3 regions of the Aromatoleum aromaticum EbN1 genome follow, and region 2 is predicted to be linked to each of the others. Evidence: predicted binding sites of a transcription regulator. Region 2 holds the regulator's gene; each other region holds the start of a gene.

Region 1 (3,829 bases), 960 kb from region 2:
AGCTTTCTCGGCGAGCACGCGCAGCGCTTCAGCGTAGTACGGCCGCGCAACGCGGTTGACGATGAAGCCCGGCGTCGATTTCGCATGCACCGGAATCTTGCCCCACGCCCGCGCCGTCGCGTGCAGCGTGTCGGCGATCGCGCGCTCCGTCGCAAGGCCAGAGACGATTTCGACGAGCGCCATGCGGGGCGCCGGGTTGAAGAAATGCAGCCCGGCAAAGCGCCCCGGGCGCGTGAGTCCGGCGGCCATCGCGGTGATCGACAGCGACGACGTGTTGCTCGCGAGGATCGCGTCTTCGCCGAGCAGCGCTTCGAGGTCCCTGAACAACGCCTGCTTGACGTCGAGGTTCTCGACGATCGCCTCGATCGCGAGCCCGGCGTCGCGCGCTTCGTCAAGCGCGGCGACCGGCAGCACGCGCGCGAGGATTGCCTGTGCCTCGGCTTCGGGCAGCCGCCCCTTGGCGACGAGGTAGCGCAGGTCCTTGTCGATGCCCGCGCACCCCGACTGAACCGCCTCGGGGCGGCCGTCGTACAGATACACGGTGTGGCCGGCGCGTGCGGCGACGTGGGCGATGCCGCTGCCCATCGCGCCAGCGCCGATCACGAGCACTTTCACGTTCTTGTTCAGCGCCTTCATTTGACGTCCTTTGCGGCGAATGACGAGAGTTTCATGTCCTAGTCCCCTTTGAAGCTCGGCGCGCGCTTTTCGATGAACGCGGCCACCCCTTCGCGGTAGTCGTTCGACTGGCCGCACACCGTCATCATGTTGCGCTCGAGGTCGAGCTGGGTTTCGAAGTCGTTCGTCGAACTCGCCCAGATCGCCTTCTTGGTCTGCGCGTAGCCGAAAGTCGGTCCCTGCGCGAGGCTCGCCGCGACCTGCTGCACGGTCGGCATCAACGCGTCGTCATCGACGCATTTCCAGATCAGGCCCCACTGTTCAGCCTGTTCGGCGCCGAGCTTCTCGCCGAGCAGCGCGAGGCCGAGCGCGCGCGCCGGACCGACGAGGCGCGGCAGGATCCAGCTGCCGCCGGTGTCGGGAACGACGCCGAGCTTGCTGAACGACTGGATGAAGCTCGCCGAACGCGCAGCGAACACGAGATCGCACGCCAGCGCGATGCTCGCCCCGGCGCCGGCCGCGACGCCATTGACCGCGGCGATGACCGGCAGGTCGAGGTTGCGCAGCGCCATCGCCAGCGGCTTGTAGTTCTTCTCGACGGATGCGCCGAGGTCGACCGGCGCTTCACCCGGGGCGACGGCGCGGTCGGAGAGATCCTGCCCGGCGCAGAAGCCGCGCCCGGCGCCGGTGATCACGAGGACGCGGACGATGCCCCTGTCGCGCCCGGCCTTCACCGCGGCCAGCGCTTCGCGTACTTCTTCGTGCATACGGTTCGTGAAGCTGTTGAGCCGGTCAGGCCGGTTCAGCGTCAGCGTCGCGACCCCGCCGACGACTTCCATGCGGATCGTTTCTCCCTGCATGTCAAGCTCGTTGCTCATTCAGGTCTCCTGATTGTTTGCCCGAGTGCGGCGTGGCACTCTGTTGGCGTCCTGGTCGCGTCCTGCCAGTGTCGAATTGGGGTGCTGGCGTTGTTTGACCGACCGGTCAATCAATAGTAATCTTGACCCAGATCAAAAGACAACTGTTTTTTGCTTGACAAGTTTGCCGCGCTGCAACATCGGCGCACCACAGAACGCAGAGCCCTGCGCGACGGCATTCCATCCCGACGAGAGGAGAGTTCCATGACCCATCCGCTGTTCGAAAAACACCGCGCCACACTCGACGCCGCCGTCCAGGCGATCCGCACGCGCGGCTTCTGGACGCCGTATCCCGAAATGCCGAGCCCGAAGGTTTATGGCGAAACGGCCAATGAAGACGGCAAGCGCGCAGTCGAAGCCTGCTTCGGCCAGGATTTCCCTCTCGACCAGGCGGGCGAAACCGGCCGGCTCGCTCCGGAACGCTCGCCTTACGGCACTGAGCTCGGCGTGCGCTATCCGGTGTGCTCGCCGTCGGCGCTCGTCGAGGCGGCGCAGGCTGCGCAGGACGGCTGGCAGCGGCTCGGCGCGGAAGGACGCGTCGGCGTCTGCCTCGAGATCCTCGAGCGGCTGAACAAGCGCAGCTTCGAGATCGCGCACGCAGTGATGCTGACCAGCGGCCAGGGCTGGATGATGGCTTTCCAGGCCGGCGGCCCGCATGCGCAGGATCGCGGCCTCGAAGCGGTCGCCTACGCGTGGGACGAGATGAGCCGCATCCCCGCTGAAACGGTATGGGAAAAACCGCAGGGCAAGAATCCGCCGCTGCGGATGAAAAAGCACTTCGAGATCGTCGGCCGGGGCGTCGCGCTGGTGATCGGCTGCGGCACGTTCCCGACCTGGAACACTTACCCGGGCTTCTTTGCCGCGCTGGCGACCGGTAACCCGGTGATCGTCAAGCCGCACGAGCACGCGATCCTTCCGGCGGCGATCACCGTGCGAATCGCCCGCGAAGTGCTCGCCGAGCAGGGCCTCGACCCGAACCTCGTCAGCCTCGCGGTCGTCACGAAGCGCGAGGACACGCAGGCGCTTGCGACCCACCCGGCAGTCAAGTCGATCGACTTCACCGGCGGCAACCTGTTCGGCGAGTGGCTGATCGACAACGCGCGGCAGGCGCAGGTGTACGCCGAGCTTGCCGGCGTCAATAACGTCGTCGTCGAGTCGACCGATGCGTACAAAGCGATGCTGCGCAACCTCGCGTTCACGCTGTGCCTGTATTCCGGCCAGATGTGCACGACGACGCAGGCGATCCTCGTGCCGGCTGGCGGCATCGACACCGACCAGGGACACAAGAGCTTCGACGAGTTCGCCTCCGACCTCGCCGCCGCGATCGACAAGACGCTCGCGGACCCGGCTGTCGCGACCGCAGTGCTCGGGGCGATCCAGTCCGCGGACACGCTGCGCCGCATCGACGAAGCCGGCGAGTACGGCAAAGTGGTGCTGGCATCGCGCAAGCTCGAGCACCCCGAGTTCCCGAACGCGGAAGTGCGCACGCCGGTGCTGCTGACCTGCGACGCGAGCGACGAGAAAAGCTACATGGTCGAGCGTTTCGGCCCGGTCTCGTTCGTCGTCCGCGTCGCCGATGCCGACGCCGCAGTGGCGCTATCCGAGCGCATCGTGCGCGAGCACGGCGCGCTGACGGTCGGTGTGTATTCGACGAAGCCGCAGGTGCTCGACGCGATGACTGCGGCGACGATGCATGCCGGGGCAGCGCTGTCGATCAACCTGACCGGCGCCGTGTTCGTCAATCAGTCGGCAGCGTTCTCCGACTATCATGGAGTCGGCATGAACCCCGCAGCCAATGCGAGCTACGCCGACAGCGCCTTCGTCGCGAACCGCTTCCGCGTCGTGCAGCGGCGCTATCACGTCGAATGAGGTAACGCCTCTCGCCGTGCAAACGGGGCGCTGCGGCGCCCCGTTTGCATCACCCCCGGCCGTGCGCCGCCGCACACCGCGCTCCGGCGCCCGTCCTCCGGCGCTCTTGTCCCCTTTTCGAATCCGGGAGATTCAAACGATGCCCTGCTACGAAATCGACGGCCTGCGTCCGGTCGTCCATCCGAGCGCCTTCGTCCACCCCGACGCGGTGCTGATCGGCGACGTCATCGTCGGCGCACGCTGCTACGTCGCGCCGCTCGCGAGCCTGCGCGGCGACTTCGGCCGGATCATCCTCGAACAGGGGTCGAACCTGCAGGACAACTGCGTGATGCACGGTTTTCCGAACCTCGACACAATCGTCGAGGAGGACGGCCACATCGGCCACGCCGCGGTGCTGCACGGCTGCCGCATCGGCCGCAATGCGCTCG
Region 2 (3,829 bases):
TGACGCTGATCCACTTGTCGGTAACCTCGACAAGTCCTGCCTCTTCCATCGCACGAAGGTCCTGCAATTCCTCGGCGAAATATTCGTTGAACTGGATCAGGTGCGCGATTTCGATCGAATCGATCGAAAGTTCGAAATGACACATCAGAGCCTGGATGATCGAACGGCGCAGCAGGTCGTCGGCTGTCAGCTCGATACCGCGCAGCACCGGCAGTTCGTCGCGATCGAGCGCGTCGTAATATTCATCGAGCGACTTGAAATTTTGCGAATATACCGGTCCGATCTTGCCGATCGCGGACACGCCGAACGCAAGCAGGTCGCATTCGGCCTGCGTCGAATAGCCCTGGAAGTTCCGGTGCAGCCGGCCCTGGCGCTGCGCGACGGTCAACTCGTCGTCCGGCTTCGCGAAGTGATCCATGCCGATATACACGTAGCCCGCTTCGGTCAGCCGGCGGATCGCCAGCTGCAGGATCTGCAGCTTCGTGTCCGAAGTGGGCATATCGACGACGGTGATGCGCCGTTGCGGCTTGAACAGTCCCGGCAGATGCGCATAGCTGTAAAGCGAAACGCGATCCGGGGACAGCGCAAGGACCTGTTCGAGCGTACGGTTGAAGCTGATGATGTTCTGTTTCGGCAACCCGTAGATCAGATCCAGGCTGATCGACTTGAAACCGGTTGCCCGGGCCGAGTCGATGACCAGCTTGGTTTCGTCGAAGCTCTGCACGCGATTGACCGCGACCTGAACGTCTTCGTTGAAGTCCTGGACCCCGACGCTCATGCGGTTGAAACCCAGGTCGGCAAGCAGCTTGACGGTTTCGAAGTCGACCTTGCGCGGGTCCACTTCAATCGAATATTCGCCGTTCGGCACCAGAGTGAAGCGTGAGCGGACCGAATCCATGAGCTGGCGCAGCTCGTCGTGCGAAAGGAAAGTCGGCGTTCCTCCGCCGAGGTGCAACTGGGTGACCTGATGGCTGCCGCCCAGCGCCTCGGCCTGCATGCCGATTTCTTTATCCAGGTATTTCAGGTACTTGGCGGAACGGGCATGATCTTTCGTGATGATCTTGTTACACGCGCAGTAGTAGCAAATCGTGTTACAAAATGGGATGTGGAAGTATAATGAAAGAGGCTTGCTTACCCCGCCCACTGCACGCTGGGCAAGCCAGTCCCGGAGGGCGCGGTGATCGAAGGCTTCGACGAAGCGATCGGCGGTCGGATACGACGTATAGCGCGGCCCGTTGATATCGAAGCGGCGTATCAGCTGCGGGTCGAATACAAGATCGTTCTGGCTGGTCATGGTTGTATCGCTCGGGTGCGTTTCGTACGATCGCAAAAAGCAGCGCCGTGGGGGTTGACGTGGATCAACGGACTTCCCTGGCAATCGTAAATCGGACTTGAACAGAGGGCATTATTATCGTGCAAATGAAGGCCACGGTGCCAATTACGGTAGCCAGTCTGAAAGTCGCGTGTTCCCAGTGCAACCTGGTCGAGCTGTGTCTGCCGTTCGGCATGTCCGAAAACGAGATCGACCGCCTCGACGAACTCGTCGGAGCGCGTCGCAAGATCAAGCGCCAGCACCACCTCTATCGCGCGGGCGACCCTTTCGAGGCGATCTACGCGATCCGCGCGGGTTCGTTCAAGACGAACGTGCTGCTTGAAGACGGACGCGAGCAGGTCACCGGTTTCCAGATGACCGGGGAGATGCTCGGGCTCGACGGCATCAGCACGGAACTGCATTCGTGCAATGCAATCGCGCTCGAGGACAGCGAAGTTTGCGTGATCGCTTACGGCAAGCTCGAAGAGCTGTCGCGCGTCGTCGAAGGTCTGCAGCATCAGTTCCACAAGGTGATGAGCCGCGAGATCGTCCGTGACCATGGCGTCATGACGCTGCTCGGTTCGATGCGCGCTGAAGAGCGCCTGGCGGCGTTCCTGCTGAACATGTCGCAGCGCTTCACCGCGCGCGGCTTCTCAGCGGCGGAATTCCACCTGCGGATGACGCGCGAGGAAATCGGCTCGTATCTGGGGCTGAAGCTGGAGACCGTGTCACGGGCGTTCTCGAAGTTCCAGGAAGAGGGACTGATCGCCGTCCAGCAAAAGCACATCCGCATTCTCAATATCTGCGGCCTGAAAAAGCTGATCCACCACCCGTCGCCGCGGGGCTGACCCGCATCAGGAACTGCGCGGCGGCGCGTCCTGCCGCCGTCGCGCGGTCATCGTCGCAGTCAGGGCGGCAACGTCCTGCTCCGTCAACAACTCGCGCGCATAGGGGAGCAGTTCGCCCTCTTCGCGCTCCATGTGGCGTCGGTAACGAGCCGTGAACTGCTCGACCTCCGCAGCCGACAGTTGCGCCGGCTCGCCGCGGGAAATCGGATCGAGCTTCGCCCGGATTGCCGCCCACGCCGCGAACATTTCCTGGTGGTCCGCCAGTATCCAGTCGATCAGCTCGTGGAGCGCTTCCCGGCGCCCGCCATCGACACGCGCGCGCAGAACCGGGAACAGGTCGTCTTCCTCGTCGAGATGATGATTGACGGCAGCCAGGTCGAAGTAACGCATCACGTTGGCTGCTGCCTGTTGTGCCTGTCGGTCGGCGCCATGCTCGGGCAGCCACGCCGCGAGGCGCGACAGTGTCGTGAGCTGCGCCTGCAGACGCCCGTGGCAGGCTTCGAGCATTTCGAGCGGCGTTTCCAGGCCGGGAGCAACGGGTATCAGGGAATCAGCCATCAGAAAGCTCCGGTAAGAACAAGAAAGCCGGCCGCATTCTTCGTCAACGCGACCGACACGATCCATGAAAAGACGAGCAATGCGCAGATCAGCGCGAAGATGCGTATGCCCATCGTCGCGCCACCGCGCAGCGCTATGTAGCCGAGCACCACGTAGACGACCAGCCCGATCACCTTCGCCGTGACCCACGGAGCGACGAACGGGTACTGCGCGCTCAGCACGGCGAGCGTGATCGCGCTGGCGAGAAACACGGTATCGACCACGTGCGGCACAACGCGGGTCGCGCGGTGATCGAGCAGCGGGCTGCGCCGCATCATCCAGATCCCCTGCAGCAGGAATCCCGACCCGCTCAGCATCGCACATAGGATGTGCAGGTGTTTGATCGCAGCGTACACCGCACTTCACCCCGGCCGGCCGTCACTGCGCGGGCGCAGATAAACGGGCAGATAGCGGGTTCCCCACAAGCCGAACACGCCGATCCAGCCGAGCGCCGCCGCGAGCATCACGCCGCTCGACCAGGAAGGCGGCACCAGTTCGCCGGCCACGCGCACCACCACGACGAGTTCGAGCCCGAGGAACAGCGACCACGTCAGCTTGTCCGCCACGAGCTTGCCGCCCGAATGTCCCAAAGTCACTCTCGACACCATTCCCAGCAGCACCGAGCCGAAGAATCCGACACCCAGCGCGTGCAGCGGCGCGAGGCCGAGCCATGCATGGCCGAACAGCGCAGCGACGCCCTGCAGCGTCGACAGCAGGAAAGCGATCCCGAGCCACGCGAAACCGATGTGCAGCATCCCCAAGAGGGGCACGCGCAACGCCGGGATGAGGCGCCATTGCACCGACAGCCACAGCGCAGTCGCCGCCGCCGGCGCATCGACGATCCACGTCATCGCACCGAATCCCGCCATCGCCAGCGCGCCGTGGATGACACTCGCCCCCAGCACGATGCCGAGCGCCCAGCGCGGACGGACAACGACGTAATCCTTGACGATGTTGCTGGAAAAAAACGGAATCATGCGGTGACAGACCGTAAAGAACACCGGCAGCAGGCACCACCACACTCCGAGGCCGATGGCCACACGCCCCCAGACGCCGTCACCGGTGATCGCGA
Region 3 (3,829 bases), 1.2 Mb from region 2:
CATGCGCTTCTTCACGCCGGAATCGATCGCCGACCAGTTGATCGACCTGCAGACCCAAGTCGTGCAGCTGCGCTCGACGATCGGCGAGAAGAACCAGATTCCCGGCGACATGATCGGCACATCGCCGGGTTTTCGCGCCGCGCTCGAGTTGCTCAGCCAGGCGGCGGCGAGCCCCATCTCGGTGCTGCTGCTCGGCGAGACGGGAGTCGGCAAGGAGCTGTTCGCCCGTGCGCTGCACGAGATGAGCACGCGCCGCGACCGTCCGCTGGTGGCGATCAACTGTGCGGCGATCCCGCACGACCTGGTCGAATCCGAGCTTTTCGGCGTCGAGAAAGGCGCCTACACCGGCGCGCTGGTGTCGCGCCCGGGGCGTTTCGAGCGCGCCGACGGCGGCACGCTGTTCCTCGACGAGATCGGCGAGCTGCCGCTGACTGCACAGAGCAAGCTGCTGCGCGTGTTGCAGGAAGGCGAGGTCGAGCGCCTCGGCGACGACCGGATCCGCAAGATCAACGTGCGCCTCGTCGCGGCGACCAACGCCGGCCTGCCGCAGCTCGTCAAGGAAGGGCGTTTCCGCGCCGACCTTTACTATCGCCTCAACGCCTACCCGATCAATATTCCGCCGCTGCGCGAGCGCCGCGAGGACATCTCCGTCCTTGCCAAGCATTTCCTCGAAAAGCACGCCGCGATCAACGGCAAGAAGCTGCTCGGTTTCACCGACAAGGCCAAGCGCGCGCTGACCACTTACGCGTGGCCCGGCAACATCCGCGAGCTGCAGAACACCGTCGAACGCGGCGTCATCCTCGCGCCGCACGGCACGCGCATCGAAGTCGAGCACCTGTTCCTGTCCTGGGGCGACGAGGCACGCGAGTTCGGGCTCGACCCCGACGGCAAGCTCGACGCCGGGGAAGGCGACGCCGGCAAGTCGATCTGTGACGCGGTGTGCGACGGCACGATGACGCTCGACCACGTCGAGGCGATGCTGATCGAAGCTGCGACGGACAAGGCGCGCGGCAACCTGTCGTCCGCGGCGCGCATGCTCGGCCTGAGCCGCCCGCAGCTCGCGTACCGGCTCAAGCGGCTGCACGAAAGCGGCCACGCGCGGGCGACGCCGCAGCCTCTGCGCGAGCCGGGGAGCGTCGAATCTTGAGCGCGGCAGCGGCGCGCGAGGCGGCGCTCGCGTACCTGCAGACGCACCACGTGATGACGCTCGCGACGCACGGCAGCGACGGTCCGTGGGCCGCGGCGGTGTTCTACGTCAGCGACGGCTTCACGCTGTATTTCCTGTCGGCGCCGGCAAGCCGCCACGCCGCCGCACTCGCCGCGCACGCGCGGGTCGCGATCACGGTGCAGGAAGACTACGCGGACTGGCCGCAGATCAAGGGCGTCCAGGCCGAAGGGTTCGCCTGCGAAGTGTCGGGCGACGAGGAAAAGCGCGCGCGCCGGCTGTATGGCGACAAGTACCCGGTCGTCGGCAAGCTCGCGCTGGCCCCGGCCGCGATCGTCAAGGCGCTGACAAAAGTGCGCTGGTACCGCTTCGTGCCCGAGCGGTTGTACTTCATCGACAACTCCGCCGGCTTCGGCCACCGCGACGAGATCGACTGCGCCGGCTGAGCCCGGTCCGCGCGCTCCGCCTGCCACCGGCGAAGCGACCGCTTGCCCACCTTTCCTCCGCGAGTCCGCTCGAGCAGCACAGCCGCCCCGATAGCGGTGGCGCGGGCGCGCTTCGGCAATTCTGCCATTCCCGGGAAAACGTTTGATTCGGCGATATTTCGCTTCTCTTGACCTGCGTCAATACTGATGGACGTCAAACTGTTTGTAATCAACAAAACCCCGCCCGCGGTCGACGGCGTCGCCCCGCAATCAGGGCAGGCAACCCGGGCCCATCGAGGAGGAAAATCATGTCAGAAGCCGGATACACGTCCGAGGCCGAAGTCGATAGCAGGGCAGCCTGCGGCAGCACCCAAGCCGCCGGCGCGTCGAGCGTCCGCGCACGGGCCGTCGAGGCGCTCGACAGCGTTGTGATCCGTTTCGTCGGCGACTCCGGCGACGGCATGCAGCTCACCGGTTCGGAATTCTCGAAAGCCGTCGCGAAGGCGGGTCACGGCTTTGCGACCCACCCCGACTACCCGTCCGAAATCCGTGCGCCGACCGGCACGCTGTTCGGCGTGTCCGGCTACCAGATCCAGTACGGGTCGCGGCAGGTGTTCACCTCCGGCGACGCGCCCGATGCGCTCGTCGCGATGAACCCCGCGGCGCTGAAGACCAACCTTGCGGATGTCAAGCACGGCGGCATCATCATTGCGAACACCGGCGCGTTCGCCGACACGAACCTCGCGAAAGCCGGCTACACGAGCAATCCGCTCGAGGACGGCAGCCTCGACGGCTACCGGCTCTTCAGGATCGACATCTCGGCGCTGACTGCGGCGGCGCTGCGCGATTCCGGCCTGTCGAAGAAGGAAGTCGGCCGCTGCAAGAACTACTTCGCGCTCGGCCTGATGCTGTGCCTGTACGGCCGGCCGATCGAGGATGAAATCGCCGACATTTACGAGAAGTTTGCGAAGAAGCCCGAATTCGCCGACGCCAACGTCAATGCGCTGCGCGCCGGCTTCGCGTATGCCGACGCCGCCGAGATCTTCGCCGCGACCTACCAGGTGCGCGAAGCGGCGGCGAAACCCGGCATCTATCGCAGCATCACCGGCAACCATGCCGCGGCGCTCGGCTTCGTCGCCGCGTCCGAGTCGTCGGGTGTCGGGCTTTTCCTCGGCTCGTACCCGATCACGCCGGCGACCGACATCCTGCACGAACTGTCCGCGCTGAAGCATTTCAACGTCACGACTTATCAGGCCGAGGACGAGATCGCCGGCATCTGCTCGACGATCGGCGCGGCCTACGGCGGCGCGCTCGGCCTGACGACGACTTCCGGCCCCGGCATGGCGCTCAAGACCGAGGCGATGGGCCTCGCAGTGATGCTGGAGCTGCCGCTGGTGATCGTGAACGTGCAGCGCGGCGGCCCGTCGACCGGCCTGCCGACGAAGATCGAGCAGTCCGACCTGCTGCAGGCGATCTACGGGCGCAACGGCGAATGCCCGATCCCGGTGATCGCCGCGCGCTCGCCCGCCGACTGCTTCGACTGCGCGATCGAGGCGTTCCGCATCGCCGTCAAGTACATGACGCCGGTGATCCTGCTTACGGACGGCGGCATCGCGAACGCCGCCGAGCCGTGGCGGATTCCGGACGTCGCCAGCCTACCGAAAGTCGAGGTGAGCTATCGCACCGATCCGGAAGGCTTCCAGCCGTACGCGCGCGACGAGAACCTCGCGCGCGCCTGGGTGCGCCCCGGCACGCCGGGCATGGAGCACCGCGTCGGCGGCCTGGAAAAGGACTTCCTCACCGGCAACATCTCGCACGATCCGCTGAACCACCAGCGCATGGTCGACGTGCGCGCCGCGAAAGTCGCCGGCACCGCGCAGGACATCCCGCCGACGACGGTCGAGGGGCCGGCCTCCGGGGACCTGCTCGTCATCGGCTGGGGCAGCACCTACGGCACGATCGCGCAGGCGCGCGAGAAGGCGGAGGCCGACGGCCGCTCGGTCGCGCATGTCCATCTGCGCCACCTGAACCCGCTGCCGCCGGACCTCGGCGACCTGCTCGCGCGCTACAAGACCGTGCTGGTGCCGGAACTCAACATGGGGCAACTCTCGAAGCTGCTGCGCGAACGCTACTTGTGCGACGTCGTGCCGCTGAACAAGGTGCAGGGCAAGCCCTTCAAGGTCAGCGAAATCCATGACCGCATCCTCGAACTGAGCTGACGCACGCGCCGCATCGCGTC

The links. The regulator FNR, encoded in region 2, switches genes on or off when oxygen is low (the NO sensors DNR and NnrR bind a similar motif). The targets are predictions, from matches to a motif close to TTGANCTAGNTCAA.
Region 1: the regulator FNR is predicted to act here: its motif matches at 1,616-1,629, upstream of paaN (phenylacetic acid degradation protein PaaN).
Region 3: the regulator FNR is predicted to act here: its motif matches at 1,779-1,792, upstream of EBN1_RS08845 (2-oxoacid:acceptor oxidoreductase subunit alpha).

The regions. Positions count from the first base shown of each region.
Region 1 is NC_006513.1:2,087,862-2,091,690, reverse strand. Features, by position in the region: gene paaH (3-hydroxyacyl-CoA dehydrogenase PaaH) at 1-636, opposite strand, end outside; gene paaG (2-(1,2-epoxy-1,2-dihydrophenyl)acetyl-CoA isomerase PaaG) at 675-1,493, opposite strand; gene paaN (phenylacetic acid degradation protein PaaN) at 1,737-3,401, shown strand; gene paaY (phenylacetic acid degradation protein PaaY) at 3,541-3,829, shown strand, end outside.
Region 2 is NC_006513.1:3,051,380-3,055,208, reverse strand. Features, by position in the region: gene hemN (oxygen-independent coproporphyrinogen III oxidase) at 1-1,294, opposite strand, end outside; gene fnr (fumarate/nitrate reduction transcriptional regulator Fnr) at 1,420-2,160, shown strand; gene EBN1_RS14570 (hemerythrin domain-containing protein) at 2,167-2,718, opposite strand; gene EBN1_RS14565 (SirB2 family protein) at 2,718-3,113, opposite strand; gene EBN1_RS14560 (NnrS family protein) at 3,120-3,829, opposite strand, start outside.
Region 3 is NC_006513.1:1,876,065-1,879,893, forward strand. Features, by position in the region: gene EBN1_RS08835 (sigma-54-dependent Fis family transcriptional regulator) at 1-1,147, shown strand, start outside; gene EBN1_RS08840 (pyridoxamine 5'-phosphate oxidase family protein) at 1,144-1,611, shown strand; gene EBN1_RS08845 (2-oxoacid:acceptor oxidoreductase subunit alpha) at 1,899-3,809, shown strand.